Regions from separate parts of the Cytobacillus sp. FSL H8-0458 genome, predicted to be linked through region 2. Evidence: riboswitches for the same ligand, from Rfam matches in the RefSeq annotation. Region 2 holds a riboswitch; the other holds the start of a gene.
What was found. Region 2 has a riboswitch for cyclic di-AMP ahead of NYE23_RS05345 (potassium channel family protein). Riboswitches for the same ligand answer to the same signal wherever they lie in the genome.
Positions count from the first base shown of each region.

Region 1: another riboswitch for cyclic di-AMP. It lies ahead of NYE23_RS17735 (cation:dicarboxylate symporter family transporter); the one in region 2 lies ahead of NYE23_RS05345 (potassium channel family protein).

Region 1 covers NZ_JBBOBR010000001.1:3,575,655-3,590,782, reverse strand. Annotated here, with positions in the region: gene proS (proline--tRNA ligase) at 1-132, shown strand, start outside; gene NYE23_RS17800 (restriction endonuclease) at 217-579, opposite strand; gene NYE23_RS17795 (hypothetical protein) at 996-1,406, opposite strand; gene NYE23_RS17790 (hypothetical protein) at 1,490-1,717, shown strand; gene NYE23_RS17785 (lysozyme inhibitor LprI family protein) at 1,980-2,606, shown strand; gene NYE23_RS17780 (DUF5316 family protein) at 2,726-3,043, shown strand; gene NYE23_RS17775 (hypothetical protein) at 3,073-3,246, shown strand; gene NYE23_RS17770 (hypothetical protein) at 3,298-3,531, shown strand; gene NYE23_RS17765 (sigma-70 family RNA polymerase sigma factor) at 3,691-4,245, shown strand; gene NYE23_RS17760 (hypothetical protein) at 4,229-5,251, shown strand; gene NYE23_RS17755 (VOC family protein) at 5,308-5,730, shown strand; gene NYE23_RS17750 (GNAT family N-acetyltransferase) at 5,812-6,345, opposite strand; gene NYE23_RS17745 (NAD(P)H-dependent flavin oxidoreductase) at 6,683-7,636, shown strand; gene NYE23_RS17740 (dienelactone hydrolase family protein) at 7,768-8,403, shown strand; cyclic di-AMP (ydaO/yuaA leader) riboswitch at 8,615-8,765, shown strand; gene NYE23_RS17735 (cation:dicarboxylate symporter family transporter) at 8,879-10,141, shown strand; gene NYE23_RS17730 (hypothetical protein) at 10,239-10,415, shown strand; gene NYE23_RS17725 (DUF4256 domain-containing protein) at 10,450-11,016, shown strand; gene NYE23_RS17720 (N-acetylmannosamine-6-phosphate 2-epimerase) at 11,585-12,262, shown strand; gene NYE23_RS17715 (N-acetylneuraminate lyase) at 12,290-13,156, shown strand; gene NYE23_RS17710 (sodium:solute symporter) at 13,174-14,670, shown strand; gene NYE23_RS17705 (FAD-binding protein) at 14,683-15,128, shown strand, end outside.
Region 2 covers NZ_JBBOBR010000001.1:1,043,660-1,058,787, forward strand. Annotated here, with positions in the region: gene NYE23_RS05325 (endonuclease) at 1-760, shown strand, start outside; gene NYE23_RS05330 (phosphotransferase) at 910-1,761, opposite strand; gene NYE23_RS05335 (DUF3896 family protein) at 2,060-2,242, shown strand; gene NYE23_RS05340 (DinB family protein) at 2,416-2,916, shown strand; cyclic di-AMP (ydaO/yuaA leader) riboswitch at 3,130-3,279, shown strand; gene NYE23_RS05345 (potassium channel family protein) at 3,357-4,013, shown strand; gene NYE23_RS05350 (TrkH family potassium uptake protein) at 4,064-5,413, shown strand; gene NYE23_RS05355 (DUF1450 domain-containing protein) at 6,290-6,559, shown strand; gene NYE23_RS05360 (ArsR/SmtB family transcription factor) at 6,679-7,047, shown strand; gene NYE23_RS05365 (heavy metal translocating P-type ATPase) at 7,040-9,166, shown strand; gene NYE23_RS05370 (hypothetical protein) at 9,350-9,682, shown strand; gene NYE23_RS05375 (FUSC family protein) at 9,821-11,995, opposite strand; gene NYE23_RS05380 (YolD-like family protein) at 12,140-12,478, shown strand; gene NYE23_RS05385 (MEDS domain-containing protein) at 12,664-13,215, shown strand; gene NYE23_RS05390 (GNAT family N-acetyltransferase) at 13,236-13,994, shown strand; gene NYE23_RS05395 (YhbD family protein) at 14,192-14,815, shown strand; gene NYE23_RS05400 (polymer-forming cytoskeletal protein) at 14,833-15,128, shown strand, end outside.

The DNA.
Region 1 (15,128 bases), 2.5 Mb from region 2:
GAAGAAAGTGTAAAAGAAAAAACAAAATTTACGACACGGAACATCCCGTTCAACCCGCCGGCAACGAAAGATACCTGCATCCATTGTGGAAAAGAAGCGAAGCATACGGTTTGGTTTGCGCGGGCTTACTAAAGCGATAATATGAAAATTATGTGACGAAAGGGCCGCCTCACTGAGGCGGCCTATTTTTTAAGGTCTCTACAAATATCAAGGTTCCTATCCCCGGACTTTCTCCCCTTTGTTCGCTTTTAGTATCCAATTTATGAATTGTTCCCGATCGCATAAGCGGGTATTGTTTGCTATAGCATATTCAATTGCTTGCGGGGTGAAACGCTCGTTTGTAATAACCCAACATTCACCCGCATCATAAATATCCATTTGTTTTAAAGTTTTCTGGACAAGGCGAATTCCTATCTCTCTTTTATGGCTTTTGACTTTTACAATCGCTTGATTGCCTGTTGGATGGGTCAGTAAAAAACTTATATCCGGATTTTCATCATCCGGCTTTGTTATTGTATACCCTAATTTAGTTAAAAGGGGGATGGTGAAATCCTCTAATTGCTCATCTGAAAGTTTGATTAGGGTATCCTACTTCTTCCTTGTACAAGATAATAGCAGCCAACCATGTTAATATCCCCTATATGTAGACATTTTAAAAAAACCGGTTACCATAGAGGAAAAGAATGCTACTTGGAGGGGATTTTGTTTTGGTAAAGAAAGGGCGGTATGTCTAAATTTTCGTAAAGGTAGCTTTCCAAAAACAAAGCAATGAGGAGGGCTGGTAGCCTCTCCCATTAGCTAAACAGCTTTTCAACTGGTAACTGCTTCTTTTTCTCCTCCAGCCATAATATGCCCCCTTAAAAGCAACAATTTAAAAAGCCTAACAGGTGCAAAAAGCATAAACTAGAAATGGAGCCATCTGGACAATTATTTTTGACTATTACATTTCCTTGCCAAGTATCAGTATCTAGGACCAACAATTGTGCAAGTGGCTGTTATTTTTTTATTATTTTTCCAGGCTCCCAACGCCTATTGTCTACTTTTTTTAGATTTACTAATAAATTAACTCCTCGCACATCTCTACCGACAATAAAGGCACGGTTTTGCTTTAAATAAATGTAATTTGCTCCGATGTATCCTTTGCTTTGGAGATCTTCACTCAACTTCAAAAGTTCAATTAAAGTTGAATCCCTTTCGACTAAAATAGCTGCTTCCATAAAAGAGTACTTCTTAAAACCAGTCGTATTGATATTCAAGGTATTTATTACGTCAGTTACAACATTGTTTTCAATTTTTTTCAACTCTTCTTTTGATTTATTTATTTCTTCAACTGGGTTTTTGGCGTGGATTGTAGAAGATCCAAGGAAAATTATTAATATAATTAAACAAGAAATAGTTTTTTTCATCTAAACACCTCTAATTGTTTTTATTTGGAAAAAATAAACAATCCTAAAGGGAATATTATAATCAAAAGAAAGGAGGATTATTTATGAATGTAAAAAAATTATTACCCTTGTTTTTAGGTGTTCTTATGTTTCTAAGTATTACAGGATTCAATACTTTGGCAGCTGAAAAAAACATTACTTGTGGGTCCGGCGGTACGTGTAAAGCTAGAAATAACATTGAAAGGATGGATGCTGGTTGGCTATATTTTACTGGAATCTCATCAGTAGTTAATCAACCTTCTTATAATCAAAGGATTGTTTCAACACAATAACTTTGATGGAGAACTGGATATTGATGAAGATGAGGTAAGCGAATTGCGATTTTTTCATGTTCAGGAGATTCCCTCGAATATTAGTCCTCCAGACCAAAGAGTGATTAAGGATTATGTTCAATCTATCTAGAAAGGAGTTCCGAAGCGGAGCTCCTTTTTTCGTCCTTGATTTCTAATTGGGATAATTTTCTATAAAAATGATAAGATTGATTTGGACGAATGAATACAGACATTTTGTCAAAAGAGAAGGGGAGTTAGAACATTGGAAAACAATAAAAGGTTTTTGGCAGTACTGTTAACAATAGCCTTGTCAGGAGTATTGGCTGCTTGTGGGAACTCATCTGAAGAATCGAGCAGCCACCCATCCAATAACAGCTCTGCTCAAGAAGAAACAACAGAAAAGGAGCCAGATGGATCACAGGGAATTGAGGAAGAAAAAACTGACGGCAGCAGTAATACTACACAGTCCCATGATAAAGACGATTCAGCTGAAGCTCCAAATGATGTTGAGGCAGTTGATAAAAATGAAAGTCCCGAGAGCATTAAAGATGAATATCTTAAGAAGCTAAACAAAATGGAAGAAGCGGACAGAAACGCAGAAGCCAAGACAACGACCGCAGAAATGGTGAAACAGGAGGAAGAAAGATATAGAACGTGGGATGACGAATTAAACAAAATCTATGGGCTGCTGGAAGAACAGCTTGAAAATGATCAGATGAACCAACTAAGAGAAGAACAGCGGAAATGGATCCAGCAAAGAGATGAAACGGCTAAAAATTCTTCCCTAAAATACAAAGGGGGTTCAATGGAGCAATTGGAATATGTGGCTGCTCTGGCAAGTCTGACAAGAGAAAGGTGTTATTTGTTAGTTGCGAAGTATATGAATTAGGGTACAGCTTTTTTTAGATGTGGAAGTTTGTGTGGCCATTCTTCGCAAAGAATATTAATAGAAAGAAAATTGAAACAATTAGAGGTTTCAGTCGTATAGTTATAAAAGGAGGTTTTGGGTTGAAGCATTTAACCTTAGGGATCGTTTTGGCGATAGCTGGTGTTTTATTTTCAATTGGTTTTTGGGAATTCAGTAAAGCTTATTTAGTGACAGGAGCCATTGGATTGTTGTTTATTGCTGTGTCCATTCTTATGTCAGGTTCTTTAGCTGGTCCCCATCGGATGAGGGCGGGTTTTGAAGCAGCCGATTCTCCTGACGAAAGACGAAAGACGAAAGCGAAAAAGAACAAGCATCGGCTCAGTATTAATTGGTCTGCCCAATATTATGACTGCGTTGCTTCTTTACCTTTTCTTAAACTAAGAGTTGTTTATCTATAAAGTCGCCTTTCGAAATAGGGGGTGAACCTATGTGGTGGGTCGTAATTTATATTGCGGGAATTATATTATTTGCTTTGTTTATTGATTGGAGACGCAGGAGAAACAATAATAACCCACTTACCCCAACAAATCCGAACGCAAAGCCAGGAGAAAGTTCAAATTATTTAATGGGAGATAATAAGGACACAGGCGGATTTCAGTAATTACATGTAACTGGAATTTTAAAAAATAATGTGTCAATTTAGGGGGATTTCATGGAGAAAATCTTAGTGAAAACAGGAGTCTATTCATTTATTGTTTCCTTTTTCTTATTGGTCGCCTTTATGAAGCGAATCGAAAGTACAACAGATGTTGATGGTATGACTTCAAGTATTATCACACCATTTCCTGAGTTCTTTTTTGCTATTTTTCGATATTCTGTAATCACTTCAATAATTGCCGTTACCATTGCAATTATTTATTTGTTTTCAATGAGGGAAAATGATTAACAAACGCAGCTGCCAGTCCCGGTGGCTTTTTCTTTTTGAATAAACAGGTCTTATAAAAGGCAATTAGAGATGGATTTAAGGACCAGGGTTTTAAGAAAAACGAAACCTTTACTCAACTCATTCGTCTTAGCATTAAAGTGAAAACGGGGTGGGGAGTGTGTGAGAAAGATCAGGGATGATGATTCATTAGAAGATCGTGATATGTGGCTTGAGATGATAATGGATGAGTACGGTGAACGGCTCACGAAGTTTGCTTATAACTATGTGAAGGACTGGAAGCTCGCGGAAGATATTGTTCAGGATGTCTTCATAACAAGTTACCAAAATTATGACAAAATCGATGAATTGAACTCCTTTAAATCATGGATTTATCGATTAGCTATTAATAGATCAAAGGATGTCCTGAAGAGTCATGCGTTTCGGAAAGTAGTGCTTAATTCGAGTCTGTTTTCTTTATTTTCATCGAAGGAATTGCCTCCGGAAAAGGAGCTGCTGAAGCGCAGCGAGGAAGAATTTCTTTCCTTTTGTGTATTGTCTTTGCCTGTGAAGTACCGGGAAGTTATTACTCTCTATTATTATGCAGAATGTTCGATTGAAGAGATCCAGGGACTAATAGGAGTAAACCAAAATACGATTAAAACGAGATTGAGCAGAGGCAGGATGAAGTTGAAAAAAATGATGGAGAGGCGGGGATATAATGGAGAGCAAGCTTAGTCAGCTGCGGCGGGCAATGGACTCGACAACTCACAAGGGCGAGCACTTTACGGAATTTCAAAAAATGAATATTAGAAAAGCGCTCCATTCCGATAGAAGAGAGAAGCCAAAAAAGCCTCAAAAATTCGTTATATTTACCATATCCACTTTGGCCATCTGCCTCTTAGCTTTCTTAGTTTCAACTGAGACATGGGTCAGGCAGGACCAAAACCAGATACATGGCGGTACGGCTGATGAATGGAACATCCGGCATGAATATAAGGTGAATCAAAAGATAAAATTCAGCATACTACCCGATCCTTATCTGAAAGCAGGATCGCCTTATGGATATATCTTTAATTTCCAGGAGCCTTTTAACACGTATAAAGGAAAAGAGCTTTCCATTTCTGCCTTTCATAAAGAAACTGGCGAAAGATTACAAGTCTTACCTCAGCAAAAAATAATAGATCCTTCTCCCGGGTACCCAAGTTTGCAGCGGTTCACGACGACATTCCCCCTTCCTTACGAAGGCCTGTGGAAGTTTGAAGTGTATCTGGATGGCAAATCCTATGGAGATGTAGTGGTCAGTGTGGCAGAAAAAGCAAAAGATGCCCCTATTACGCTGCCTGAGGATATACCGGATTTTGTTCAAGAGAGCGATTTTGACACTATTGATTGGAAGAGAAAAGCTGTGGAGTTCGGCAGCAGGGGCATAATTGGAAATGAAAACAAGTCCGGTGTGATCGGCGCTGACATGCCCAGTTTAAACGGCCAAAAGTGGATGTGGCATTTATGGGGCGTTGAGAATACAGACTTGACTATCGTTGGCTTTCATAAAGAATCGCAAACAGTTCATCCCATTTTAACAAATGGAATGGGATGGACCATTCGCGCATATGGTCCAAACAACGGGGCGGATGCTCATACACCATCATCTGTTAAGATTCCCAAAAAGGGAGAATGGGCCATTTTGCTTTATGTGGATGGCGAATTATTCGATCAATTGATTTACGATATAAATGAATGATGATGCTTTATGATCTTTTCTTCGCGAAAATTTGCAAGATTATTGGGAGGTCTTATATGAAACCGCGGATTTCAGTTATCACATTAGGTGTAGATGATTTAGAAAGATCCTTACATTTCTATCAAAATGGTCTTGGGTTTCCAACACAGGGCATAGTAGGAAGAGAATTCGAGCATGGTGCTGTGGCATTTTTTGATCTGCAATCTGGATTAAAACTGGCAATTTGGAATCGAAAAGATATCGCTCATGACACCAGTATGAACCAGACAGGAAAAAGCCCAACTGAATTTACGATTGGGCATAATGTTGGGAGTAAAGAAGAGGTAGATATGGTAATGAAACAGGCAGAGAGCGCGGGTGCCGTTATTACGGTTCAAGCTCACGAGACTTTTTGGGGTGGATATTCTGGATATTTTCAAGACCCAGATTGGCACTTATGGGAAGTGGTTTGGAATCCTGCTTGGAAATTTACAGAATAAATTCCAATGCCTTTATCAACCAATAGGTTAAAGAGCTGCCGATCAAGCTTGTTGATCGGCAGCTCTTTTTTATCCAGCCTCTTATTCTGAAAAAGCTTTTGAATAATGGACAACACCAGCAGCATTTTTAAGAGCATTCTCCTTCAATTCCAGAGCCATGAATACTTCGTCAGGCACGTCAAACGGGGCATGAATATTCCAAAGACTGGCTGGCTTAAAGCCGAACTTTGGATAATAATCTTTATGGCCCAGAACGACTACGGAATGATAACCGGCCTCTTTTGCCTTGGTAAATGCAATACGAATCAATTGACTCCCTATGCCTTTCCCTTGATAATCGGGACGAACAGAAAGGGGGGCAAGTGCAAGAGAATCTGCCGCTTTCTCACCATCCTTTATTTTAATTTTAGATAAAAGAATATGTCCCACAACTTCTTTAGCTTGAGTTAACGCCACTAAAGAAAGCTCCGGAATGAAGGCATCTGAATTTCTGAGCCTTTTGACAAGAAAATGTTCTGTTTTGTTGCTGTATTCTTCATTTAAAAAAGCTTCTTTTACCATTTCTTCAGTCGAATCATAGTCTTCAGGTAGTTCTTGCCGAATTAAGATATCCATTTATAGTCTCCTGTTCTTTATATGATGATAAAGCTTCAATATAAATGGCACTTTCTCATGGAGAGAGTGTTACTTCTCCAGCTCTAAACATAAGTTCAACAAACAAAAACCTCCAATTTGGGATGATTTCATTTTATTTAGTTATGCTGGAGCGGTCAACTGTATCAGGTTCCTTGGGAGTAGTCACGCTCATTTATGGCAATTCTTGAACATTCTGTGAATATCGCAAAAATATCACCTGTTTTTAGTACCAGGTATTATATTTATCACTATTCAATCGCCCTCATTCGCTCAATAATGAAGAAGAATAAATTGGCGATGAAATGGGGTAGTTCTTTTGAAATTTCCACAATTAAAAATCGGTCATATGACGCCTGAGTTTCCCATCATGCAGGGTGGAATGGGCGTTGGTATTTCGTTAAGCGGCCTGGCATCAGCTGTTGCGAATGCCGGGGGGATTGGAATTATTTCAGGAACAGGAATCAGCATTGAAGAGTTAAGGCTGCATATACGAAAGGCCAGGGCATCTATCAAGGGTGAGGGCTATATTGGGGTGAATGTTTTATTTGCCATGAATGATTTTGCTGAAAAAATGAAAGCCGCCATAGAGGAAAAGGTGGATTTCATTATTTCAGGTGCAGGAATATCAAGGGATATGTACAATTGGGGCAAAGAATCCGGCACACCGGTCATTTCGATAGTGTCATCTGCAAGGCTGGCTAAAATGTCCGAACGGCTTGGTGCTTCTGCCGTAGTCGTAGAGGGCAATGAGGCAGGAGGACATTTAGGAACCGAAAGACCGTTATTCGATATCTTACCGGAAGTCGTGGAAGCTGTTAAGATTCCTGTTATAGCTGCCGGGGGAATCCTGACAGGAGAAGATATCGCGCATGCCATTCGCGTCGGGGCTTCCGGTGTTCAGATGGGAACCAGATTTGTCGCAAGTCATGAATGTGATGCACCCCTATCCTTTAAGGAAAAATATGTACATGCCAAACAGGAAGATATCGTTATGGTGAAAACCACCGTAGGTTTGGAAGGCCGTGCCATTAAGAATAACTTTACTGAACAAATTTCTGACAATAAAAAGGTGAAAATCAAGAAATGCATCGATTGCCTGAAAAATTGCTCCTACCGCTTTTGCACATTGGATTCTCTTGTCACATCCATGAAGGGGGACTGTGAGAATGGTCTCGTATTTGCGGGTGCAAGAGTCCATGAAATTAACGAGATTTTGCCTGTTCAGACGATCATTCATAACATCAAAAGGGAATATGAAGCTTGTGTTTAATATCATAATGGAGCATTGCTACAAGTTTGGCTGCCAGATAGGCGGCTTTTTTTGATTTTAAGGGGTGTTTAGAGGATGAAGGAATCAATGATATTAATGTAGAATCCTTTAGATGGAATAAAGTGTAAATAATGAATGGCGAAAAAATTTGGAGAATAAGGGTAGAAATTATGAAAAAAAATAGTAATTCATTAATCCTCGTAATCCACGAAATCTATGGAATAAATCAACATATAAAGAGTTTTTGCGATTTATTAACAAAGCAGAATTTTGAAGTGATATGCCCCAATTTATTAGAGCGGGAGATATCTTTTGATTATTCTCAAGAGGAAGCCGCTTATCGTCACTTTATGGAACATGTCGGTTTCGATAGAGCGGCACGTAAAATCAAAGATTTATTATTGGATGTTAAAGATGAATACGAAGCAATATATATCATTGGGTTTAGTATAGGTGCAACTGTTGCCTGGCTGTGCAGCGAGGAAGTATGTGTTGATGGAATAGTTGGATACTACGGTTCAAGGATTAGGGACTATTTAGAGCTCACACCCCGGAGTCCTGCCATGCTTTTTTTTCCGCAAGAAGAGCAGTCTTTTGATGTTGATAAGTTAGTATTGGCTCTAGAGAAAAAGAAAATTAAAGTATATAAATTTGCTGGGAAACATGGATTCAGTGATCCTTATTCCTCCAGGTATGATGAAAAATCAGAACAAGAAGCATTTAGTAAAACGCTGGAATTTTTATTGCATATGTTTGAGAAAGTATGAAGCTTTAGGGTGATTGTTTTCACCTGGGAATTTTAATAAAAGTTTACAAGCCCGATCAATAGTTTTAATACAAAGATGCTAATTTAGATATAGCGGGGATAGCATGTGTGGCTATCATGGCATTTGGCGCAGGTGGAGCCAAGTGCTTTTTTGTTTTATACCGGGAATACTTAACTATTTACAAAAATTATCTTGGGATAATATAATGATTTAGTGTTCTATGCTTAATCTTATTTTAAGAACGGGGGACCCATTATTTACGGCGGAGTTTCCGCACGGGGTGAATCCGAAAGATGGAAGGGCTTACTGTTTCCATAGTCCTAACCCGAAAGCTAACCTCGTCAGCGTTTAAGGAAACATAAGAGAATATGAATCAGAGTGAATTGACGATTGTCGATTTTCTTTTTTTTGAGATCAGCTTTGTTTCCCTTGCCTGCGCAGCATGTTAAAACTAAACAAGAAGGTAGGGTAATTGATGAAAAAATTCAAATTAAGTTTAGCCACTCAGATTTTCATCGGTCTTATTTTAGGGATCGCTGTTGGCGGTATTTTCTATGGAAGTGAAGCGGCGCAAAGTGTCCTGCAGCCGTTTGGCGATCTTTTTATCCGCTTAATTAAAATGATTGTTGTTCCTATTGTACTATCCACGATTATTGTTGCCATTGCTGGTGTAGGTGATTTAAAATCCGTTGGTAAGCTTGGCGGTAAATCATTGACCTATTTTATTGGGATGACATTGGTTGCCATTGTGGTTGGCTTAATTGCCGGGAATGTATTTCAGCCAGGTGCCGGCCTGAATATGGACAGCCTGCAGCAAAGTGATATTTCAAGCTATGTCGAAACCAATAAAGAGCAGGAAGGCAAGTCGGTAGCGGATACTTTCTTGCATATTGTGCCTACTAATCCAGTACAAGCCATGGTTGAAGGCGATATGCTGGCGATTATCTTCTTTGCTGTTGTTTTTGGACTTGGAATCGCAGCAATTGGAGATGTTGGAAAGCCGGTTCTGAGATTTTTCGAAGGTACGGCTAAGGCGATGTTCTATGTAACTAACCTATTTATGAAGTATGCACCGATCGGGGTATTTGCCTTAATTGGTGTCACGATTTCCAAGTATGGTTTTGCCTCACTGATCCCATTAGGCAAGCTGGCGCTCACTGTATATGGTTCCATGATTTTCTTTGTTCTTGTTGTTCTGGGAGTGATGGCCAAAGTGGTCGGGTTCAGCATCTTTAAATTATTGAAGATGATCAAAGAGGAATTAATTTTGGCATTTTCAACAGCAAGCTCGGAAACAGTTCTTCCAAGAATCATGGACAAAATGGAGAAAGCGGGAAGCCCGAAACATATTTCTTCCTTCGTAATTCCAACAGGCTACTCTTTTAACCTGGATGGATCTGTTTTATATCAGGCGATTGCCTCTTTATTTATTGCCCAGATGTTTGGAATCGAATTGAGCATCGGACAGCAAATTACGTTAATGTTAGTACTGATGGTTACATCGAAAGGAATGGCGGGTGTACCTGGCGTATCCTTTGTTGTGCTGCTGGCGACATTCAGCACCATTGGATTGCCTGCAGAAGGGCTTGCCTTTATTGCGGGTATTGACCGTATCCTTGACATGGGACGCACAGCGGTTAACGTGGTGGGGAACTCACTGGCGGCAATTGTTATAGCGAAGTGGGAAGGGCAATTCAACCCTCCAGCAGAAGAAAGATTTGAACAACAAGCTTCATAATAGATTGGGAAACACTAACAAATGTATTCGTTTGTTAGTGTTTTTTTGTAGTGCGGGATAGTTCCGGTTCAGACACAGGAAGGGGAAAATGTCGGGTTTGAGTCCGAAGTTGGTTCAGGTTCAGACACAGGAAGAGGAAAACACCGGATTTGAGTCCGAAGCCAGAGCAGCTTCAAACAAAAAAGGAGAAACCGAAGACCAAAATCCAAAGGGCGGTTATATGAAAAGTAAAATCCGGCTCCAGCTTTTATCAACTAGCTCTTCAGGGTCATAATTATATTATAATGGAGAAAAAAGGAGGTACTCATATGACAAAAGGAAGCAAGGTGCTGTCACCAGGACAGCAGTATGAATTGCTGCAAACATTGAAAGCACGTTTTGAAAAGAATATGTTCAGGCATGAAGGGCTTGAATGGGCGGATGTACAAGCTAAGCTTGAGGCTAATCCTGAGAAACTATGGTCGCTGAATGGAATGGAAGAAACGGGCGGCGAACCGGATGTTGCCGGGTATGACGAAAAGACGGGCGAATACATATTTTTTGATTGTGCAGCAGAAAGTCCTAAGGGCCGCAGAAGTTTTTGCTACGATCGTGAAGCACTGGAGGCAAGGAAAAAACATAAGCCGGAAAACAGCGCAACGGATATGGCGGCTGCCATAGGGATTGAACTTTTAACAGAAGAGCAATACCGGGAGCTCCAGAAGCTTGAAGCTTTCGATAAGAAAACATCGAGCTGGGTACAGACACCCGCTCATATCAGAAAACTTGGCGGGGCCCTCTTCTGTGACCGCCGCTACGATACGGTGTTTGTGTATCACAATGGAGCCGATTCCTACTATGGTGCAAGAGGGTTCCGCGGCTCGTTGAGAGTTTAGGTTCAGTGAAAAACTAAGTAAAAAGATAAAGGGTCAGTAGTGCACTCATATTGATTGAGGCGTTAATCCGGGAAGGGATTAACGCTATTTTTGTAGAACTGCCTTGATAATACTGATAATGGAGAAGTAAGATGAAGACCCATTATTAAGGCTGATATTGAAGATTTGGGCAACATTGTAAATATAGACAGTTAGGTTATGGGTAAACAAGCAGCCGAGATTATACTCAACAATGAAAGAGGGCATTGTATTACTGTGAAAGTCAGAGCGGAATAGTTGAAAATTTAGATGAAGAAGATCCTGAAATCATTTATTACAAATTAAAATAGATTCTAATGCAAGATTCCTTATAAATAAGAATCTTGCATTTTTTTGTTTGACTCGGATTCTGCAATGATATAAATTTCATTTATTTTGATAATAAACTGTCATTTTTAAAAATAAAATTGACAATAAAATATCACGGTGATATAGTGACGATATGAAAACGTTTTCTGAGCATTTTCTTGTGTGCAGGGATGATTGCCGTTATGGAAGCATCAAAGGAATGACAGGTAGGAGAGGTATTATGGATGTATTAGATAAGATAAAAGGCAGATTAATAGTTTCGTGTCAGGCCCTTGAAGATGAGCCGCTTCATGATTCATATATTATGAGTAAGATGGCTTTTGCAGCAAAGCTAGGAGGGGCTTCCGGAATTAGAGCAAACAGCGTGAAAGATATACGTGCAATCAAGAAGGAGGTCGATCTTCCCATCATTGGGATTATCAAAAAGGATTATCCCGGTAGCGGAGTGTATATTACGGCAACGGAAAAAGAAGTAGATGACCTGTATCAGGAAGGTGTGGATATCATTGCTTTTGATGCAACAAAGCAAGTCCGTCCGGATGGAAAAAGTTTTCAGGGATTTTTTGCAGAAGCGAAAGCCAGGTACCCGGACCAGCTGTTTATGGCTGATATTTCTACATTAGAAGAAGCGCTTGCAGCTGAAAAAGCCGGAGTGGATATTGTGGCAACCACTTTAGCGGGATATACTCCTTATTCGGAAGGAGTTGTTCCTTTGGAATTACTGGAACAAGTAATATCCCATGTTTCAGTTCCTGTTATAGCGGAAGGAAATATGGATACACCGGAAAAAGCAAAAAGGGCTATTGAATTAGGAGCTCATGCAGTTGTTGTAGGAAGTGCCATTACACGTCCGAAATTAATTACAGAGAAATTTGCAAAAGCTATACAAAACTACTAGTGAAAATTAGAAATGAGGGTGTTCAAGATGAAAGGAATTTTTACAGCGTTGTTGTGTTCATTTGATGAAAACGGAAGGGTGAACGAAAAGGGATTAAGGGAGATTGTCCGTTACAATATCGAAATTTCAAAGGTGGATGGCTTGTATGTCAATGGAAGTACAGGTGAGAACTTTCTGATTTCCACTGAACAAAAAAAGCAAATCTTTGAAATTGTAAAGGATGAAGCTAAAGATCAGGTTAAATTGATTGCTCAGGTGGGTTCATTAAATATTGATGAAGCAGTAGAATTAGCACAATTTGCAACAGATTTAGGCTATGATGCTATCTCTGCTGTTACACCTTTCTACTATAAGTTTGATTTCCAGGAGATTAAAGATTATTATTACACCATTTTAGAAAGCGTTAACAACAAAATGATCATCTATTCTATCCCAGCCTTAACGGGGGTTAGCATGAATCTTGAGCAATTTGGAGAGCTTTTTGAAAATGAAAAAGTAATTGGCGTGAAATTTACAGCACCTGATTTCTTCTTACTGGAGAGACTTCGCCATGCTTATCCTGATAAGCTCATTTATTCCGGATTTGATGAAATGCTGCTTTCTGCAAGTGTCCTGAATGTAGACGGAGCGATTGGCAGTACGTTTAATGTAAATGGACAGCGTGCCAAGCAAATTTTTGAATTGGCACAAAAAGGCCAAGTAAAAGAAGCAAGGGAGCTTCAAAAGGTAACCAATGATTTAATCGGAGATATTTTAGATAATGGCTTATACCAGACGATTAAAGAGATCCTGAAGACACAAGGCGTTGATGCAGGTGTATGCAGGAAGCCAATGAAAGCGCTTGAAGAGGATAAAGTTCAACGCGCGAAAATGATTGCGGAAAAATATCTGTAAAATCAGGGGGATAAATGATGACTGGATCTTTTGCTGTAATTGATTACGTTATATTATTTGCCTACCTTTTGTTCATTCTTTGGGTAGGGATTGCAGTTGCCAAAAAAGAAATGCAGGGAAAAGAGTTCTTCAAAGGGGATGGCTCTATTCCGTGGTGGGTGACATCTGTCAGCTTATTCGCAACCTTATTGAGTCCGATTTCATTCTTATCTTTAGCGGGAAACTCCTATTTAGGATCATGGGAACTGTGGTTTGCACAATTAGGTTTATTTATTGCCGTGCCAATCGCGATTTATTATTTCCTGCCGGTTTACCGGAAATTAAATTTAGATACAGCTTACGAATATTTAGAGCGCCGCTTTGATACAAAACTGCGCGTCATTGGGAGTCTTCTTTTTATCGTCTATCAGATTGGGCGCATGTCCATTATTATGTATCTGCCTGCTTTGGCATTAGCGGCTGTTACAGGCATCAATGCCGTGCTGATCGTATTATTCATGGGTGTAGTGGCAACCATCTATTCAGCCTTTGGAGGAATTAAGTCAGTGCTTTGGACAGACTTCATCCAGGGTATTGTCTTAATCGGCGGCGGTATTTTTGCCCTGATTATGCTGATGTTCTCCATTGATGGCGGATTTGGAGAAGTGGTCCGTGTCGGTACGCAAGACGGGAAATTCTTTACGGATACACCATTCTTCGATCCGAACTTTGTCAATAACAGTGTTCTTCTTCTTATTTTTGGCGCCGGGATATCAACAGCATTCTCATATATTTCAAGTCAGGACATGGTTCAGCGTTATTTAACAACCACTGACTTAAAAGAAATGAATAAAATGACTTATTTAAATGGTATTCTGTCACTTGGTACGGCAACATTATTCTTCTTTATCGGAACAGCTTTATATACATTTTATACGCAGCAGGCAGGTGCGATGCCTGAAGGTAAAGCCGACCTGATTTTTGCCAACTTTATCGTTGCTGAGCTGCCGGCAGGAATTTCAGGCTTGCTGATTGCCGGATTATTCGCTGCGGGACAATCAACACTTTCAACGGGCTTGAACAGTGTGGCGACAAGCTGGACATTGGATATTCAGAAAGTTCTTAAACCAGATATGAGTGATGAAAAAAGCACCAAAATGGCGCGTAATGTATCCACAATTGTAGGGATTTTCTCCATTGCTTTTGCCATTGTCCTGATTTACACAGATGTTGGAGATGCTTATTCCTGGTTTAATGGATTGATGGGATTAGTATTGGGTATCATCGGAGGTACCTTCACGCTTGGAGTCATGACGAAAAGAGCAAACGCGAAAGGGGCCATCTGCGGTTTCTTCGCAACAGCAGCCCTTGCAGTCTATGTGTCTTACTTTACTGATATTACTTTATGGGCCTATTCCATCATTAATTTAATTGCTTCTATCGTGTTCGGTTATGTCTTTAGCTTATTATTCAAGCAAAAAAGCAAAGCTGAAGATGAAAATCTGACATACTATGATAGAAAAAAACCAGCGTAAAATGGTGAGACTATGTTTCAAATAAAAAAGAAAATAAAAACGGATGTCTTAGTGGCCGGAAGCGGGCTGGCCGGGATAAAAGTAAGCAAAGAGCTTGCAGATCAACAGGCCGATGTATTGATGGTGACAAAAATGCAGGTAGCTTCAGGTTCAAGCTTTTATCCGCTGAAAGCCTCCCTTGGAACTCAGGTGACAAAAGATCATGAAGATGAATCGATATTTCTTGAAGATATTGAAAGCTTGAGCCATGGCATGCATGGGCGGGATTTAGCTGAGGTGTATGTAAAAGAAATTCCGAAGCGTGTAAAGGAATATCACGAGATTGGTGTGAAGGCGAAAAAGCTGGAAGGGGAGCGTAAAGCCTGTTTCGCTGAACATGAACGGGATATCTATTTATTAAGTGACTGGGATCAGATTCGCGAAAATGTGAGAACTATTTTTGCAGAGTATGAAAACCT
Region 2 (15,128 bases):
TTCTCATCCGGGGCTTAAGGACGGTACTGCTTTTGAGCAGGATGGCGGCGGAGCAACTGACCCGGAACCCGGACCTGACGGGTATTATGATGCTGCAAATGGTAAAACAGGTGAGGCTTTAAAATCAGCTCTTCATAACATCATCGATGACCACACTGGAGTTTCCTACTCCAATGTATGGGAAGCGCTTCGTGAAACTGACGAAGACCCGGCTAATCCCAATAACGTGATTCTCTTATATACCGGCCGTTCTCAGGGCAAATTCACCAATGGATCCGGGGTCAATGATTGGAATAGGGAGCATGTGTGGGCTAAATCGCACGGAGACTTTGGCACAGCGATGGGTGCGGGAACTGACCTGCATCATTTGCGGCCAACAGATGCTTCTGTAAATAGTTCACGAGGAAACCTCGACTTTGATAATGGGGGATCCCAGCATTCTGAAGCACTTGGAAATTACTATGACTCAGATTCCTGGGAACCAAGGGATGCTGTAAAAGGTGATGTAGCCCGTATGCTGTTTTATATGGCTGTCCGCTATGAAGGAGACAGCGGAGAAGTGGATCTGGAGCTAAACAATGCAGTCAATAACGGTTCTGCTCCTTATCATGGCAGAATGTCTATCCTGCTCGAATGGCATAAGGAAGATCCGGTCGATGATAAAGAACGGAGAAGAAACGAAATCATCTACACTGATTACCAGCATAACCGCAATCCATTTATAGATCATCCTGAGTGGGCATCTGCGATTTGGGAATAAGGTACTATCCGTTTTAGCAAACAATTCAGTTAAAATAACATTTTTTATTCACAGATAAATTACACACAAAAAGCTCAGAGCATATGACTCTGAGCTTTATTTTTTGTATGTGACCTATTCCGATAAAGTACCCAATTAATGCATAATAATTACTCGTTTTTAACGATTTCCTTCCAGTAATACCAGGCTTCAAGGTATCCCTGAAATTCACTTGGATGATGTTTTATACAAGTTGCCATTCTAAGATATAAACCAACTAGTGCCTCTTCATATAAAACAGAAGGATTTATTACCGTTTTAGATTTCAAAAAGGCTGCTGCACTAAGGAGGGTTTCTTTCGTTAGTTCCTCTGGGGATGAACAAAAGGCATAAATTAAATCATATAAAGGTTCGCCAATAACAGGCGTCGGGTCAATTACACCACTTAATTGTCCATTACGAAAAATGAAATTATGTATTCCGCAATCCCCGTGCAGTAAAAATGACTCTTTGCCTTTGCTGTTTTTTTCAGCAAGGTCCAGTACGAGATTATAATGACTATTATCTAATCGTGAATGGAGGATTTTGTTTGCTTCATTGATGTTATCAAATATAAAACTCTGCCAAGACTCTGATGGCTGATCCGCCCAGCCCCAGCCTTTACTGCTGTCAACGGGTCTGTAATGATTTAAAAGCCCTTGCACCAGCGTTTTGAGGGTTTCTTTTTTGTTTTTTCTACCATAATTGGCATTGCCTTCAATGAAGGTATAAAAGATGTACTCGTATAATGGTTCAACGAATAAAAGTTTTGGCAATAAATCAGTCATCTTGTAATCATTAAGGAAATTCGCCTCCGATTTAATAATTTGCGGTTCATTTTTCTTAATGACATACTTTCTATCCTCAAAATGCAGAAGGTACAATTCACTTACCGTACCACCATTTAATTGTTCATGATAAGCTGGCTTTGAATGTAGAATGTTATTGTCCATTAGTTCATGTATTATTTCTTGTATATTCATACTTCTCCCCCTTTCTATGACGCCTTCTTCTGCTTCTCTTTATATTTTAATATAAGTTACCTGTTTCTTGCTGTTTCTCAAAAAAAAATCGAGTATACAACTTTTGCGATTTCATGCTCGATTTCGAATGTTAATTCTATTATTTCTCCACGTTATCTGACCTGCTAACTGTATTACTTTTATATTTCACAAATTATCAATATATTCTGAAATGAAAAAGGGTGTTAAGCGGTTATAATTAAATAAAGGGGAAAGCGTTTTCATTCCTCCTTTCAATTTTAAAAAAGGGGTGCTGAAAATGAACTATTTAGAAATAAAGAAGAAGCTGGAAGCTGCAAAACATGAACTGGAGCTGAAGATGCACGATCAGGCTGCATCAGAGAGTGAAAAGGAAACTCTTCAAAAGAGGGTTGACAACTATGAGTATATGCTCGAATTAACGGATATGAATCACTTTGAAAGAGGGAATATAATCAGTTAGGGAGGCGGTCCTAGGAGCCGCCTCTTTTTTTGTGAAAGGCCATGATAAAAGATAAAGATGATTTTTCTTATTGACAAACAGGGCAGGATTCTTGAAGAAGGTATTTGTAATAGAAAATTGAATAATTACTTACATATAAAGTGAGTTAATTTTAATATAAGGGAGAAATTAAATTGAGCGAACTTAAACTAATAAAGACTTACAAAAACGAGCTTCAAAAATACTCTTTAGAACAGCTAAGTTATAAATCTGAAGAAACGGTCTGGTCAATTGGGCAAATGTATGACCATTTAATCCTTGTTGCTCATGAGTACCTGGATAATGTGGAAAAATGTTCCGAATTATATGATGAACAGCCCCTTGGGAAAACTGAGTTTGGTGTGCATTTATTTAAGATAGGAGGGTTTCCTCCAATAAAAATAAAATTACCGGTTGAACTAAATGCTCCACCTAATAATTCAGATAGCAAGGATGATCTTATCAGCAGAATGGATCAAGTAATACTAAGGCTAAGTCAATGGGAATCGAAAGTGGATAATATAAATCCAAATTATAAAGTAGAGCATGGAGGGTTCGGATGGCTGAATGCAAGGGAATGGTATGATTTAGTTGGTATGCATTTTCGTCATCACTTGCGCCAAAAGGCTGAGTTAGAACAAAGGCTTGTTAAATGAGGGTGTGTAAATTGAGTATAGGATGGTTTTGGCTAGCCTGTCTTCTTATTCAAGTAACAGGTGCGTTAATTCAACTAGGAATGACCAAAAGGACCTTATGAAGAGGTCTTTATCTTATGTTCAAAAAATTAATATCCCTTTAAACAAAGCTTTATGAAAAAAAGATTGACAAGAGATGAACATGGGAGTAATTTATATTTATTAATTTCATAGTAAACCTTTTTGCTGAATCATTTGAGCGGGGGAACCAACTTTGATAAACCTTGTTTATCTTGGGGTGAATCTTAGCATATTAAGGCTAAGAAGGGATACTCTCAATCCCTAATCCGACAGCTAACTCCGTAAGCTAAATCGAGAGAAGGGTTAATGGAAACCATTGGCCATTCTTTATTAAGAGTGGTTTTTTTGTGTTCATTTTTAAAAAGAAGGGAATTTCTTCAATGAAAAAACAGTATGCTGTATTTGGCTTAGGCCGCTTTGGCGGCAGTCTTGTAAAGGAATTTCATGAATTGGGTGTGGAAGTTCTCGCGATTGATGTGGATCAGGAGAAAGTGAATCATTACGCCCAGTTTGTGACATATGCCGTTCAAATCAATGGTATTGATGAAGGTGCCATTAAACAGACGGGAATCAAAAATATTGATCATGCATTTGTTTCATTTGGTGAAAACATTGAGTCCAGCATATTGACATCATTGCTGTTAAAAGAATTGGGAATCCCAAAGGTGTGGGCGAAGGCGCATAATGAGTATCATGCCAGAGTGCTCGAAAAAATTGGTGTTGATCGTGTGATTCATCCGGAGCGGGATATGGCAAAGCGGATTGCCCACCATATTGTTTCAGAAAAGATGATTGATTATATTGAGCTGTCTGAAGATTATAGTATGGTGGAGATTGTGGCGACAAATAAAATTGCCAACAAATCTCTATCTGAATTGAATATACGGGCTAAGTATGGCTGTAATATCGTGGGGATTCAGCGCGGGAAGGAAATAATCGTTACTCCGCCCGCTGAAGAGGTCATTTTAAAGGGAGACGTCCTGATTATAATGGGACACAATAAAGGGATTGGCAGGTTTGAGAGGCATGGAGTATAAGCCAGACCAATATAAGGGGTTAACCTTAGATGTATAAGGAGCATAAAAGAATGAGGAGAATGGGACGATCCTATAAGTGGATAAAAATGAATCCTGCACAAATGCTTTCGGTCGGTTTCTTAATATTAATTGGTATAGGCACACTGCTGCTGATGCTGCCTTTTGCTACGAAAGACAGACATCATTTGTCGTTTATCGATGCCCTTTTTGAGGCGACTTCTGCTGTTTGTGTAACAGGTCTGGTGGTAGTGGATACCCAAACAACATTTACTGTTTTTGGCCAAATTGTACTGATGGTACTCATACAGATTGGCGGCCTTGGATTTATGACTTTTGGAGTCCTCATTGCTATCATGCTTGGAAAGAACATTGGGTTGAAAGGAAGGCTGATGATCCAGGAATCTTTAAATCAGCTTTCGATTGAAGGGATGGTCAGGCTGGTTAAATTCGTTGTCGGCTTTACTTTAATTGCTGAAACTATCGGTGCATTGATATTGGCCATTCGATGGTCGTCCGATTTTGGCTTTCCCCGTTCGTTGTATTATGGCATTTTCCATTCGGTCTCTGCCTTTAATAATGCCGGGTTCGATATAATGGGCCAATTCAGGAGTGTGACTGAATATGCCGGCGATTTTACGGTCATTATGACGCTCAGCACTCTGCTGATAATCGGGGGAATTGGCTATTTTGTTGTACTTGATGTGAAAAGAAACAGGAGCTTGAAGAGACTCTCTTTGCACACAAAATTGGTCCTTATGATGACTCTGGTTCTTAATTTTCTGGGGACAGTGTTTATCTTTGCGCTGGAATTTGATAACCCCGGGACCCTTGCCAATTTGCCTTTAAAAGATAAACTGCTGGGAGCATACTTTCATGGTGTAGTACCGAGAACGGCTGGCTTTAATTCTTTGAATACTGGTGAATTAACACTGGGTTCACAGCTGGTAACAATGCTGCTCATGTTCATTGGAGGTGGATCTGGCGGTACTGCAGGCGGCATTAAAGTCACTACATTTGTCTTGATATTTCTTGCAGTCCGGGCGCTGATAAAGGAAGAAGATGAAGTGAGCCTGATGGGGAGGCGTATTCCGAAGGATCTTATTGTCAGAGCCTTTACAATAACCGTCTATTCAATAGGATTTATTTTCTTTATCTTATTTATTTTATCCATAACTGAAAATGCTCCTTTAAACGTCCTTTTATTTGAAGTAATTTCCGCTTTTGGCACGGTAGGCATGTCGATGGGGCTGACACCTGAATTAAGTGAAACAGGAAAAGTGATAATTGCCTTTATGATGTTTGCAGGCAGAGTAGGGCCGATCACAATCGCTTTTGCACTTGCCCGAAGAAAAGGAAAGGCTAAATACAAATATGCAGAAGAGAAAATTATGATTGGCTAGTGCGGGATAGAGTGTGATACTCTTTCCTGTTTTTTTGTTGCGGAGGTTATAGAGGTTAATAATGCGAGGCTGCAGGAAAACGGTCGCTATGGGGCGGTAATGAAGCCGAAAAAGAGAGCAGCGGCAAGAAAATGGTCGCCATGCTAAGCTAATACCAAATTTCAACCATCTAAATTGCCATCTAAATTGCCATCTAAATTGATTCAGTTCCTTCTATAATAATAGTATAATAAAATACATATATTTCTATTTTTCGGCCGGCGGGTATTTTCAGTGAGCCACACAGGGGGAAGATGATGTCGAAGATTGTGCAGATATTAGACGAACTGAAGGATTGGATTACGGGTGCGCTAAAAAATGAAGTGAGTCCGATTGCGATTGCGAATGCTTTGATTCAAGAAGAGATTCGATAGCCGGTTTGCTTATGAGACTTTATTTAAAATTGTTGAAAAAGAAGCAATAGGGACGACAGAGGGGCAGCAGATTCGATATAATTATGAAGTCCCCGAAATAGGCAGGAAGGGGAATATCCTGCATGCCAGTGACAGGGACGTCAAAGTGCTTTCCAGGAATGAAAGGCGTTTGTCCTCCATTTGGATTCTGTGCTCCCCTCAGAACTCATCAGTCTTTCAAGGAGCCGCCTGCAGCCATCTCGTGGGTGGATACGGGTTCTGGAGAAGAACGGGCAGGATCCGGCAGAACGAGCAGGAGCAGCGGGACAGTTGAGACCCCGCAGACGCAGCCAGGAGGCTCACCGTGCCCCCGCGGTTCGCTAAGCAGCGTGGAGGGGAAATCAACGGACAATATTAATAAGTGAAAAACAACAACTTTTACGAAAAGAGCCTTAAAAGTAAAATCAAAAGGAAGTTTGATCAGGTGAAACTCATCAACAAACTATTCTCAAAGCAAAAAACATCTTCAATTGAATTTTGCCAGCGGAATCTGGATGAATTTTTAAAAGAAGATAGTTTAACTGAATTTAATCGATTCCTGAGCCAGAAGAATATTATTTATAAAGAATACGAATGCCAGAGCAAATGCAAAGAATGCATGCTATCTCCCTATGCTGTAGTGGACGGAAAACTGATAGCAGCGGAAAATTCGGATGAATTATTAATAAAACTGAAAGAAGAAGTAAAGAAATAAAAGGAATCGGAGCAATCCGGTTCCTTTTTTCATACAATATTCAAATAATTGTTTGAATAAGGTCACAGACGAGGTATAATCTATTCAAATGAATGTTTGAATAATGAGGAGAGAAAAAAATGGGCTCTAAAGATACATGCGATATTTATTGCTTTGATGAAGAAAAAGTGAACCGCATTCAGGGGGAACTGGTGATGGAAGATCTTTCGGGTGCTGCCCAATTATTTAAGGCTCTTGCTGATGAGAACAGGGCGAAAATTTCTTATGCACTAACCCGGGATGAAGAGCTGTGCGTCTGTGATATTGCCAATATCATTGGCGCATCAGTTGCAACGGCATCCCACCATTTGCGGACATTGCATAAGCAGGGAATTGTTAAGTTTCGGAAAGAAGGGAAATTGGCTTTTTATTCATTGGATGATGATCATATCAGGCAATTAATGATGATTGTACTTGAACACAGAAATGAGGTGAAAGCCAATGTCTGAACAAGCTGGAATTGCGGAGAAAGAGACGGTAACCTACCGTGTTCAGGGCTTTTCTTGAGCAGGCTGTGCCAAGACGTTCGAAGAGAACGTGAAACGCCTGGATGGCGTTTTAGATGCGAATGTGAATTTTGGAGCTTCCAAAATAACCGTTACAGGAACAGCTTCAATGAAGGCGGTAGAAAAAGCCGGAGCCTTCGAAAATCTGAAGCTGCGTGCAGAGAATGAAAAAGCGGTGGAGCGCGAGCCGTTCTGGAAGCAGAAATCTAACTATAAAGTGTATTTGTCAGCGCTTATTCTTATTGTGAGCTGGTTTTTAAGCGAACAGTATGGAGAGGATCATCTATACCCGATCACAGGGTATGCAGCAGCAATCATCATAGGCGGTTATACTTTATTCCTGAAAGGCTTCAAAAATCTGGCCAGATTGAATTTTGACATGAGCACCCTGATGACGATCGCCATTATTGGAGCAGCGATTATTGGCGAGTGGGGAGAAGGAGCGATGGTTGTCATCCTTTTCGCCATCAGTGAAGCCCTTGAGCGTTTCTCAATGGAAAAGGCGCGCCAGTCCATTGAATCACTGATTGACATTGCCCCTAAAGAAGCATTGGTCAAACGGGACAATGAAGAAATGCGGATTCATGTAGATGATATTCAAATTGGTGACATCATGATTGTGAAGCCGGGAGAAAAATTGGCCATGGATGGAGTGGTCGTGAAAGGAACCTCTTCCCTGAACCAGGCAGCGATTACCGGAGAAAGCGTGCCTGCCGTTAAGACTGCAGGTGATGAGGTTTTTGCAGGTACACTAAATGAAGAGGGATTGCTTGAAATAAAAGTCACGAAGCATGCTGAAGATACCACCATCGCCAAAATAATCCATTTAGTGGAAGAAGCACAGGCGGAAAAAGCGCCTTCCCAGCAGTTTGTCGATAAGTTTGCCAGGTATTATACGCCTGCCATCATTGTTTTAGCATTTTTAATAGCGGTGGTTCCTCCGGTGTTTGGCGGGGAATGGAACGAATGGATTTACCAGGGGCTAGCCGCACTGGTTGTCGGCTGTCCGTGTGCGCTAGTCGTGTCTACACCCGTAGCCGTCGTTACGGCCATCGGAAACGCGGCAAGAAACGGTGTCCTGATTAAAGGCGGCATCCACCTGGAGGAAACAGGGGCGCTTAAATCGATTGCATTTGATAAAACAGGCACATTAACAAAAGGTGTTCCTGCCGTTACAGACATCATCACTATTAATGGTGATGAAAGACAGCTTCTCCAAATCACGGCTGCCATTGAGAAAGGGTCACAGCATCCCCTTGCTTCTGCAATCATGAAAAAAGCAGAAGAAATAGGTGCTGATTTTACAGGGCTGGACACAGAGGAATTCACCTCTATTACCGGAAAGGGAGTAAAAGCCGCAGTGAATGGTGTTCTCTATTATGCCGGAAGCCCCAATCTGTTTGAAGAGCTTCACAGCGGCATGGAAAGCACTATCCAAAAGCAAACAGCAGATCTTCAGACCCAGGGTAAAACCGTTATGATTCTGGGGACAGCAAGCGAAATTCTGCTGTTAATAGCTGTTGCAGATGAAATACGGGAAAATTCGAATTCGGTCATCAGCAAACTAAATGATATGGGAATCAGAACGGTTATGCTGACAGGCGACAATCAAAGAACGGCTTTGGAGATCGGAAAGCAAGCCGGCGTTTCCGAGATTAAAGCGGATCTGCTGCCGCAGGATAAACTGGCTGTTATTAAAGAACTGAGCACCGGGCATCAAAGTGTGGCAATGGTCGGTGATGGCGTCAATGATGCGCCTGCACTTGCTGCTGCGTCTGTTGGGATTGCCATGGGCGGTGCCGGAACCGATACTGCACTCGAAACAGCAGATATTGCGCTAATGTCAGATGATTTGAGCAAATTGCCTTATACGATTAAACTCAGCCAAAAAGCGTTAAGGATCATCAAACAGAACATTACTTTTTCACTAGGAATCAAAGCGCTTGCCTTATTGCTGGTTGTTCCGGGCTGGCTGACCTTATGGATTGCCATATTCGCGGATATGGGAGCAACATTGCTGGTCACATTAAATAGTTTAAGGCTCCTAAAAATTAAAGGTTAAAATAATGGTGATGCTAATTGGAGCATCGCCTTTTTTTGTGGTGAAAAACCCAATAGAAATAAGAATTTTAATTAACATTTCATTCTTGCACACCAATTTTGGGTCTAGGTATGGGTTGCAGCCTAAGCTTAATTTTTGTTTATGAATACATTAATACAGAAAATGTCGAGGGGAGGAAATAAAATGCAGAATGAAGTGAATGAATTTATCTCATTTGATCAAGGTGAGGACCTGAGAAGACCATTTGGATTTGGAGGATTTGGAAGACCATTTGGATTTGGAGGGTTTGGAAGGCCGTTTGGATTTGGAGGATTTGGAAGACCGTTTGGATTTGGAAGGCCATTTGGATTTGGAAGACCATTTGGATTCGGCTTTGGGTTCCCTTTTTTAGGCGGGCTGCTCTTAGGAAGCGCATTATATCCGCCATATGGATATGGATACGGTTATGGTTATCCATCCCCATATTATGGATATGGATACGGATACCCTGCTTATCCATATGCTCCTTGCTGTTAATAATATATTAAGATCTGCAAGAGGAGAACAGGATTCCATAACTTGGCCTGTTCTCCTTTCACAATAAAATAATGTGAAGAGAGCCATTCCCTCCACTGTATATAAATAATATAGATTTGTTGATCAAGGAACGGACTATTACTCCTTCCCTGCACCAAGCTCTTCTGCCAATTCCACAATCGCTTTGTTTATTCTCCAGACGAAATAAAGGTGATGAATCAAATCACGCTGGGATTGCTGCCTTGGTGGTGCCATTCGTTCAATTTGTTCTCTTTCCCGGTCCAGACTATAGACAAGCGTGCCGTCTCCGCTTTCTTTAATCAGGTCCATTAATGTTTCGATATTTAATTCAAGTTTCTCCTCAATTCTTATGAAAACATCGACCAGCTCATCAGGATAGTCGAATCCTTTCCGGTAGGAGGAAGCTACCAGATGTCTTGCATAGTAATTGATGGCTGAAAAAAGGGTGATCCATCTGTTAACATCAGCATGGCGCGGAGATCCGGGTTTCTTTATCAGCGATTGCGCTTCTACGTTTATGATTTTAAGCTTCTGATCCAATAGGAAGCCTTTGCCTGAAAGCTCTTTAACATTCACATCTTCCCGGAAGCTTCGCACATATGCCGTGACATACGGTTTCAGTTCTTGAAGATAATCATTTATCGTATCGGCCACTTTATCCTTCGTTTTCTTAGGAAAAATAAATAGAGATACGCCGAATGCAATGCCGGCACCGGCAATCGTATCGATAACCCTGGCACTGATAAGGGAGAATGATATTCCGCCAAGTAAAAGGTCATACATAAAAGCGACCAGCATCGTAATAAACATGCTCATTAATGTATAAGAGACTTCAAATAAATAAAAAGAGAAGAAAACTGCTGCAAAAATGAGCGTGATTTCCAGCACAGAATGGCCGCTGACCACTCTGGCAAGCGTAAATCCAATCACTGCCCCGATAATCGTTCCAACTGACCGCTGAAAACCTTTCGTATAAATGCGCCCGATTGATTCGGTTCCGAGCAGAACGATAAAGGCTGTCAAAAGAACCCAATAAGGCTGGTCAGGCGAAAGAATCTGTCCAGCAATGATGGATATGATGGCAGCAGTCAATGCCTGAAACGCTTTTTTGGTGGAAGGTTTGAGGCTCTTATCTTCTTCAGGTGATTCATCTTCATCAGGCGTCTCTTCAGATACTTCTATTTCATTGTCTTTTACTTTATGAAGTGCCTGCTGTATAGTAATGCCGCCCTCAATGACATGGTTTGCAAGGGACTCGATCCGCCTGATCAAGTAAAGCCATCCTGCCGGTTTGTCTTCCCTGTTGAACAAATCTATAATAAGCAGGCGAAGTGCCTGTACAGCAAGCTCTGCTTCACGAAGATTTTGTTCTTCATATTGATGGGCAAGAACTTCAGCGTCACGAAGAGAGCGGGTGACCCAGACCAGGAGGTTTCTCAGCTCTTCTATGTCAAGGGCATTCGCTTTTTTTAAGCTCCTGATGGAGTCAGTCAGGGTTTCAATCAGCATGCCTGTATCAAAGATATATAACCTCAGCTGGGATGGGGTCAGCCCGGGCCATAATTTCTGTACATCATCCTCATTGATATAATCTGAAACGATTACAGCATAATCCCGGAGCTTCAGCACGTTTCTCCGCAATTCTTCCCGCTGGTGAGCAGTCATACGCTCTTCCTGCATCCCCTCAATTAAGAGATTAAAAGTAAAATTACTTTGGAAATGAAAGGAGCGGATGCTTCTTTTCAGGTTTTTTGCGGTGTCCTGAAAAAGGATGAAATTGAACAGGAAAGCATACGCGATCCCAATCCAGATGCCGAAGTAAAAGGAGGGAAGCTGGCTGCCTGATAATTGCAGAATAGATGAGAAATAAAGTGTCATGAACGCGATCATGCATAGTGAAAAATAGCGGACCCCAAAGCGGGTCAAATAAAAGCTTAAGAATATTAATACAGCCATTGAAATATCGGTAAAGATAGTGCTTTCTGCCAGCAGTGAACCGATCGATACCCCTGCCATTGCTGAAAACCCCAGCAAGCCAGTTGTGAGCATTTTACCTTTTTTAGAATCATCCATCACAATCATGATGCCAAGCATGCCGGCCATTCCGGAAACGATTGCCGGAGTAAGGGCGAGAGCGGCATCGGCCCCAGCCAATTGCATAAGAAATAAAGTAGTAAACACCGACGCCATTAAACTTAATGTGGCCCGTCCGGCTTTTTGAAATCGGATAAGTCCGGGATCGGATGCCAGCAAGCGTCCAAGCCACCGGTGTTTGATTTGCAGCTGCTTCATTGTTTCACCAATCTTTTTTAGAGAGTTAAAGTGTATTTTACCATTCGTACTTTTATTATCCAAATGAACCAACTTAAGCTTTTTCTGTTTTTTAGGTTTTAAAATCGAACAAATGTTCTATAATAGAGTATGGAGGGATTTATTATGCCGCTGAAAGACAGAGGGAATATAAAATGGCAGCCTGCTCACTTCATGCCGGAACACCGGGCGATGCTAAAAAAGTTGGAAAGGGATCAAATGGCGCAAAACAAGCCGCTCATTGATGAATATGAATTGGAGGAATATGAAAACAAAATTCACTATGCAATGGAATTTGCTTATCTTTTGAAAGTAAAAGTCTGGCGGGAAGGATTTTTCCTCGAATACAAAGGAAGGGTAAACCGACTGGATGGCATCAGCAGAAAAATTTATCTGCAACTGGAGAGCGGGGATCTTGAGAAAATTAACTTTGATGAAATAGCCGGGGCGGAAGTAGAAGAATGAATAATATTTTATAATTGCAGCAGACTCGAGGAACTTACCTCGAGTTTTTATTTGGGCCGTGGACCGCAAATCTGGAGAAAATACACCCATTTTTTTCAATTTTTAGATATAATAAAGGAAAAGCAGCTGGGAGTGAGTAGAGGTATACTACATCAAACATTTTTTCGTTCTAAGGGGACTTATCAATGAATGAATTATTAATAGATTTAATTGATGATCTGCAAAAGTCAAACGGTGGCCATATTCTTTACCACTATGATCAAATGGATTGCTATATTCAAAATGCGGTCTCATACATAACGGCTGGTATAAGAGGCGGCGGACATGTTTTGCTTGTGGAGAATGACCGGAATTATTTTCTTATTGATAAAGAATTAACTAATTTCTTCGGAGAAGAGGAATTAAGCAGAGTTCATTTTATGAATAATTTTGATTTTTATTACTCCAACGGTAATTTTAACCCTGATACAGTGTTCAATTTTTTTCTTAAACACATTCAGCCTTACTTAGATAGCAGTCCAAAGATATTCACATGGGGTCTGGTTGAGTGGGGAAATGTAAAGGACTATATTCCTTTAGTGGAACAATATGAAAAGAGTCTCTGCAAAGCCGTTTCTGAGCATGGCATGATTTCCCTCTGTGCTTATGACAACAGAAGTACCCCTCCGGAATTAAAGGAGAATTTAATGCGCTGCCATGATGTGCTCATAACAGATAGAGAGTATAAATATCTATAAAATGATTTTAGGAGAAACCGATGGAAAAGATCACATTTCATGATATCTATAAACCGGGACACACTGTTCTGGAAAATGACCTATTTATTCACAACCATAATCCTGACATGCTCCTTCAGTATGACAGCAATTTTATTAACTTTAAAAAAATGCCTTCCGTTGAGGAATTTGAGGAGGCACATCAATATTTAAGAAATTTTCATCAGAAGTATGGCCAAAATCATGTAAGGTTTTATTTTCCGGATGGCGAGGAGCTCTCTGAAGAGCTTGCGGATTTCTTTCAGAAAGATGAAGATTATACGGTTGGTTTCTTGGAGTTATTTGCGATTCTTCCGGCAGATTTTCCTGAAGTTCAGGAAAGGGAAGAAATCGTAGTGGAAAATGTATCGGATAAAACTTGGAATGATTATCTGGAATTCCAGTATGAGCAGGATTCGGTATATGGGGAAGATTTCGCAGAGAAAAAGAAAGCTCAGCACTTAAGAAATTACAGAGATGAATGCATTCAGCAGCTTATTGCATTTTATAAAGGGCAAGCTGCAGGATCTGTTGATGTCATTATCAAGGAACGAACAGCTGAAATTGATGGATTGATGGTCCATGAGGACTTTCAGAAAAAGGGCATCGGCAGCCGCCTGCAGAAATCGGTGATGGATCAGTTTAAGGATAAAACGATCATTCTTGTGGCGGATGGAGAAGACACTCCAAAAGAGATGTACCGCAGGCAAAATTACCGGTATATTGGAAAGCAGTTTAACTTACTAAAAGTATACGAATGAAGGGAAACCTGGTTCTATGTGAGCCAGGTTTTTTGTGTGAATAGAACATTGTTTCATTGGAAGAAGAGTATACAGCATTGATTTCCTGGTGCAAAACGTAAGATATGTCGAAAAAACTCATAAAAAAAAGAATAAAACAACATACCGAGCGTAACAGTGTTATGTTACAATCGTATCATCAGAAAGGAGTCCTGGAATTGAGCGATGAATTAATTTCAAAAAAAGAGGTATTGGATTTAACTGGTATTTCTTATGGACAGCTTTACCGGTGGAAAAGGAAGAACCTGATACCTGAGGATTGGTTTGTCCGGAAATCAACTTTTACAGGACAGGAGACTTTTTTTCCAAAAGAGAAAATTCTCGAGCGGGTTGAAAAAATACAGAAGATGAAGGATAGCCTTTCGCTGGATGAGCTGGCTGATTTATTTTCGCTGAATGCTTCGAATCTGAAGCTGTCAAAGGATAGTCTGATTGCTAAAGGAATAGTTTCTGAGCCGGTTATGAAAATCTTTCTGGAAACACAGGGGGAGAGTAGCGAGTTCAATTATCATGAGATTTTGAAGCTTTATATTCTTTCCAGCCTCCTGGAATCGGGGGATATTCATATCGAGGAAGGGAAAATGCTCCTTCAGCTATTAAATGATCATCAAAAGATCCTGCAGCAGCCAAAAGCTGTGATCTGCTTCATTCGAAAACTCGGCATATCCAGCTGCCTGGCTTCAATGAACGGGGAACAGGTCCTTCTCGAAAGAGGGACAAAATTGGCTGCCGCTATATCGATAGAGCAATGTGCTGAGGAATTAAAATCCAAATTGGCATAGGAGGAAATGCTGTGGAAATGAAAACAGTGGGGAACTTAATCATTAATGGGGTTGGATCGGTTAATGGAGGAGCTTTTAAAAAAGTTGAAATCAATGGAAAAGGAACGGTGAATAGTGATATAGAATGCGAGAGCTTCTATTGCAATGGTACGGGCACGATCCATGGAAACGTAAAAACCGAAAATGGAAAGATCAGCGGTGCAGCCAGGATACACGGAACCGTTAAAGCTGAATTCTTGAATGTCAATGGTTCTGCCTCCATTTCAGAAGCTGTCCTCAGCCGAAAGCTTGAGGTGGCCGGGAGTTCCTCCAT